DNA from 2 places in the Lysinibacillus sp. NPDC096382 genome. Region 2 is predicted to be linked to the other one. Evidence: riboswitches for the same ligand, from Rfam matches in the RefSeq annotation. Region 2 holds a riboswitch; the other holds the start of a gene.

Region 1 (3,192 bases), on a different contig from region 2:
GAAACAAGCCCAAGCAAAATCTATCAACTCTTACAAGCTCGTTAAATGGCTCTGTAAGCTTGCTACGATTGTTGTTGTAAGCTGACTCAAAGTTGAAACAATTGAGTTACTTTGGAATCTAAAAGCAACATACCAAAATGTCACCTTCGCACTTTAGTGGTATATAAAAAGAGGGAGGAATTACCTTCCCTTATGTATGATTTTATAGGTATTGCTCTTTAGCAAAAGAACCATCTTTCTTCGAAACCTTTCTATCAACCTCAATCAAACCTGCTAGTTCTAAATTCTGAATCAATGCACGAATTCTTCTCTCTTTAAAACCAACAACGTCAATAATCTCATTGTTGAATACAGTTGCAGGAGCATAACCAAACATCTTGCTACGATATTTCAGATAACAGTAAATCAAAAACCCATCAACCCCGATTTCATCACACAATACACAACGAGTAAATTCAAATACACTTATAGGTAATGTATCATCCCTTGAGAACATTAGACCTTCTTTTCCCTTTCGATTGTATTGTAGAAGTGGTTTCTTACATGTATATCGCCCACTATATCTTTTAAAAAATTCCTTCGATTGAGATTCGTCAATATCATCTGATAATTGTGTTACCTTAATACCATCTTTCCCTGTTAGGTCAGTGTATATTGCTTAAATTCTGTAACTCTTTCTCATCTAAAAAATCTGCAATTGCAAATTTAAGCAACAAAAAAACACCTCCTAGACTTTAACAGTCCAATAAGGTGTCATTACTTGAACACTATCCTAAATCATACTTTATTCTCGAAATTAACTCATATACATGGAACGCTGATGATGAATCCATTTACGCATTGTTGTGAATAGTAATGCCATGATGATGGTAATTAAAATACCTTTCACAATGTTAAATGGCAAAATACCAGCTACGATCATTTTATATAGTGAATCACCTACAACAGGCTCCATACCTAAAAAGTAAGTGTACATAGGTAAAAATACAACATAGTTAAGAATGCTCATTCCTACTGCCATTACAATTGTTCCAACAGCTAAACCTCCGATAAGGCCTTTAACTGTTTTGGAGCGATTAAACACAAAGCTCACTGGTAGAATAAATAAAATACCTGTTGCAAAGTTCGCAATATGTCCTACCGGTACTCCCGTTGGCGTGCCTGAGAAAACCCAGTCCAACACATTTTTAAATAATTCTACTAAAATACCGGCTATAGGTCCCATAGTAATCGCCGCTAGTAATGCTGGCATATCACTGAAGTCCACTTCCAAAAACGCTGGAAACGGCGGAATCGGGAAATTAAAAAGCATTAATAAAAACGAAATACTGCTCAGCATGCCAATCGTAATATACGATTGAAGTTTAACATTTTTCTTCATAGAAAACTCTCTCCTCTTTGCTGATTCAATCTCGCAAGAAGAAAGGTTACGACCTAATCGATCATCATCATGAAAAAACCCTTATGCAAAAGAGCATAAGGGAGAATAGGCAAGATTAAAAAACGCCATTAATTAACTATTTTCTGAGCATACGCTGCGTGAAATCACATCGAAAAAACGCTCGTACATAGTTAAATTCATAACAATGAATGACGATCGTACCTCCATCTTCTCCCATCCAGACTTTAACTGTCGGCCTTGGAATTGCACCAAGTCAGCCATGCAAAAAATCATTTGCACAGGTCGCGGGCTGAAGAGCCTTTCGTAAATCATGCGAGCTAATATGTCTTAAAGGAAACATTAGCGATTTACAACTCTATTACCGCCGGTCGGGATTTTCACCCTGCCCCGAAGATGAATCATTATTTTTTTGTTTCATAGCCTTACTATAATGAATTATTAGAGAAAAGTAAATAGCTTTGCTTAAAAAAATCCGATTAAACTTGTATGCTTTAATCACGTAAAAGTAGCTTAAGTCCATATTCATCTCATTCTAGAGGTGAGAGACACTTCTGTACAGGACGCTTTGCTTTCGCTACAAAAAAAATAATAGAGCATTCATGCACATATAGCGGCGAGAATGCTCCAAATATTTATTTGTTGTTAGGCTGTTTATGGCATATATCGTTTATTGGCTCCTACAGGCTTTGGCAAGAATTTCTTTAAATCAAATCCCTCCCAGCTTTCCTGTACAACATTGTCTAGACGTATTTGTTGATCAAAACTTGCAGCAGTAAGCATCATAGCTTCTATCATTTGAGTTGCCCGAACAGTATCCATGGTCGTTAAATCAAGCGGCTCATCAAATGTAACAATAACACCTTCTGCTACTTCTTTCACAGTGTATGTTAAATTTTCCGGTACAACTGGAACGTATACATCATCATTTTTATTTCGCATAACGGTAAGCGCTTCTGTTACAGTGGAAAAAGTTTTACGAGTATCGGGTGATAAATATTCAGCTCCATTTTCATCTTTATATAAATAATAATTAAAATGATTTGAGCTTGTTAAGACCATAGGCTTACTTGACTCTTCATCCTTAGAAAATTTGTAGGCTGTACCATCAGAATTTTCAAACTCAACATCTTTATACTCTGAATCTGAGAATGTATCCTGTAAAGTGTCTAAATATTCATTCGTATCTGCTGAAGCAACATCATAATCATTTTTCTTCGGCAATACATGAACTAGTTTATCGCCCTTCTCCTTTAATTCTCCTTTATATGGATGATAGTTAGTAAAACCATTTGCTTTCTCATCAATTTGCGGCGCATACTTTTCATACATTTGTAATGTTGTAGGCTTTCTCTTCGGAAAATCAGTAGCAACTCGTTCATTTGGAATGATATACGTCATCGGTACGCTATTCTTATCACGATTTGCCAAACCAATATGAAACACTACTGCATCTGTTAAATCTTCCTCATAAACAGATGATCGTAGAGACATGATCCTTGAATGTTCTGCTACGATGTTGTTGGATTCCATCATCTTATCGTGGTTGACAGAGCTTTTCGCTACATGACTGTCTGGCGATGTTGAATATTGAGAGGTTTCAGGCGCATTAGCCTGGTCTATTTTTGCATCATTATGATTTAGCAACGTCGAGCTTGTAAATACTGTTAAAGCGAAAACTGCTGCAACACTCATAAAGATCGGCCATTTATGAACTTTCTTCTTTGTTGCTGTCTCTGTACTTTCTTGTTGTGTAGGATTACCATGTTGTTGCTCTTGTGATATTATTTCAT
Region 2 (3,192 bases):
GACTCACAATATCACTATTATTTTTTAATGTCAAGCAGATAAAAAAATGCCATTATACAGTAACGTGCTAAATGACAAGAGGTTCCTTAATTATAGAGTTGCTTCTAATATGGCTTTTATTATTCTAAGTTAGTTATTGCTTAATTAAACTACTGTTATTTATTAATGTAAGTTTAGTAATGCAAGGGTGAAAATCAATGAATATTTCTTATAGAGAAATATTATGTCGGAAAGTTGCCATTATTACAGAAGAGATTGGGGTGTGTTCCTATTGAAGGGATATTCGTTCTAGTGGATGTTTCTAAAGTAGAGGATGTTCACAATTACGTACAGCAAGCTATAAACACGTATGGCCGTATCGATGTATTATTCAATAACGCTGGCATCATTCAAAAGTTTGCACCATTTACAACGGTTGAATTAGAAGAATACGATCGTTATATGGATATCAATGTAAAAGGTATTTTCCTAGGTATGAAATATGTCATTCCAGTAATGGAAAAACAGGGCAAAGGGGCAATTATAAATACTGCTTCATCTGCAGGTATTCGTCTAGAGCACAGTATTGCTGTATACTCCGCGAGTAAACATGCAGGTATTGGTTTAACGAAAGGTGCAGCAATCGAGTATGCAAATAAAGGTGTTCGTGTTAATGCTGTGTGTCCAGGTGGTATCGTTACACCATTATTCCATAGTGTTGGTGAAACGCTTGAAAAAACAGGATACGTACCAGAAGAAATGGCACGTGTACGCATGGGACGCCATGGTGAACCAGAAGAAGTAGCAGAAGTGGTCCTATTCTTAGCTTCAGATAAAGCAAGCTTCATGGCTGGTACTGTTGTCTCTGTTGATGGTAGTTTAACTGTATAATTTATTGCCTTTTTAAACAGTTACGCCTTTGGTCTTTTATAATGACCAAAGGCGATGGCTGTATTATCTTCATTTCAAGAGAAAACCCAACGTCAGTACAAATTTACGAAAGCGAAATTAGTTAGAGAAAAATTTTTTATTAAGAATTATCTGGATAATAAAATAAAATAGTGTTATCGTAAGAAATAGCTAAATAAAAATATCCTTCAGGGTAGGGTGAAATTCCCAATCGGCGGTGATGAAGAAATTCAAAGTCCGTGAGCGCAAGCTGATTTGGTGCAAATCCAAAACCGACAGTTATAGTCTGGATGGGAGAAGGGTAAAAGTGTGAGCTTTTTAAATTCGCTTGAGTTTATAAGGTTTGTTTGAGTATGCTTTTATGTTAACTACTTCCCATTTTATAGTCGGGAAGTAGTTTTTGTTTTATTTGGCTAAAAAATTGAATAGCAGTAGTTCTTCGGGGTAGGGTGAAATTCCCAATCGGCGGTGATGAAGAAATTCAAAGTCCGTGAGCGCAAGCTGATTTGGTGCAAATCCAAAACCGACAGTGACAGTCTGGATGGGAGAAGAACGATGAGATGACAGCCTATGGAAAAAAATTATATCCATGAGGTTTATTTGTTGACGTCTTATGTAGATAAACTCCCAAACCCCTTTTATTTAAGGGGTTTTTTGTTTGAACGGAAATTATTAAATGAATGAAAGTAGGTGAAAAAATGTTTACAGGAATTGTTGAGGATATTGGTACCGTAAAAACCATGCAAAGCGATCGTCAAAGTATGAAAATTACCGTTATTTCAAAGAAAATGGTAGAGGACGTAAAGCTCGGAGACAGTATAGCGGTCAATGGTGTTTGTTTAACAGTGATATATTTTAATGAACAAGAGCTAACGATGGATGTAATGCCTGAAACAGTGAGCGCAACAAATTTACAGCAGCTCGCAGTTGGAGATCCGGTAAATTTAGAGCGCGCTATGTCAGCTAATGGACGTTTCGGTGGTCATTTTGTATCCGGACATGTAGACGGGGTAGGGAAAATAGTGCGTAAGCGACCATTAGCAAATGCAGTCTATATTGATATTGAACTATCGAAGGGGTTAACGAGCTACTGTATGCCAAAGGGCTCCATCACAATTGACGGAACGAGTCTAACACTTTTTCATGTCGAGAAAAACGGTATCACAGTATCACTGATACCTCACACATACAAGGAAACTATTTTAGGTATGAAAAAAATTGGTGATCTCGTCAATATAGAAACCGATTTAGTTGGAAAATACATTTTGCATCAACTTAAGCGTGGACAGGAACCACCAACCATCTCAAGAGACTTCTTAGCAAAAAACGGATTTTGACTTCTTTCAGCAATTATTTTTGTAGCGACAGGTACAGAAGTCCAAACATCTGCTTTAAAGAAGTTAAAGATTCCTGACGCAATTATGCCGAGGCATAATGGATATAATACATTTTACGAACTGGAGGTGGCGATATTGCTACATTCAATTGATGAAGCAATAGAGGATTTAAAACAAGGGAAGATGATCATTGTAGTAGATGACGAGGACCGAGAAAACGAAGGGGACTTACTCGCACTTGCGGAATTTATGACCCCAGAAACAATTAACTTTATGGCGACTTATGGAAGAGGTCTTATTTGTACGCCGATTTCACAGGATCTTGCACAAAAATTAGCATTAAAGCCTATGGTTAGTATTAATACAGATAATCATCAAACGGCATTTACCGTTAGTATAGATCATGTAGATACAACGACTGGAATTAGTGCCTTTGAACGGGCAATGACTATACAAAAAATGCTAGAACCACAAGCGAAAGCTGCGGATTTTCGTAGACCCGGTCATGTATTCCCGTTAATTGCAAAGGAAAATGGTGTATTAGAGCGTAGAGGACATACAGAAGCTACAATTGATTTGGCCAAGCTATGTCATAGTATTCCTGCGGGCATTATTTGTGAAATTATGGGGGACAATGGCAAAATGCTACGCTTTAATGACCTTGTTAAATATGCAGCGCTACATCATTTAAAAATGATTTCCATAGAAGCATTGGCCACTTATCGTCGTCAACAAATAATGGAAGAAAATAAAATGTCTATATAAAAGGAGAAAAGAACAATGGGTAAAACATTTGAAGCACAATTAATTGGTACGGATTTAAAAATAGCAGTAGTAGTTGGTCGTTTCAACGAATTTATTACAAGCAAATTATTAGACGGTGCATTAGATGGTTTAAAGCGTCATGGTGTGGATGAGAATTCTATCGATGTAGCATGGGTTCCTGGTGCATTTGAAGTTCCATTCA

What was found. Region 2 has a riboswitch for FMN ahead of ribE (riboflavin synthase). Riboswitches for the same ligand answer to the same signal wherever they lie in the genome.
Region 1: another riboswitch for FMN. It lies ahead of ACIQZA_RS02465 (ECF transporter S component); the one in region 2 lies ahead of ribE (riboflavin synthase).

The regions. Positions count from the first base shown of each region.
Region 1 is NZ_JBIWFC010000001.1:517,238-520,429, reverse strand. It holds gene ACIQZA_RS02470 (hypothetical protein) at 203-409, opposite strand; gene ACIQZA_RS02465 (ECF transporter S component) at 797-1,381, opposite strand; FMN riboswitch at 1,604-1,801, opposite strand; gene ACIQZA_RS02460 (RNA polymerase subunit sigma) at 2,054-3,192, opposite strand, start outside.
Region 2 is NZ_JBIWFC010000014.1:110,339-113,530, reverse strand. It holds gene ACIQZA_RS18210 (SDR family NAD(P)-dependent oxidoreductase) at 292-870, shown strand; FMN riboswitch at 1,069-1,194, shown strand; FMN riboswitch at 1,320-1,445, shown strand; gene ribE (riboflavin synthase) at 1,587-2,225, shown strand; partial or broken gene ribB (3,4-dihydroxy-2-butanone-4-phosphate synthase) at 2,361-2,954, shown strand; gene ribH (6,7-dimethyl-8-ribityllumazine synthase) at 3,006-3,192, shown strand, end outside.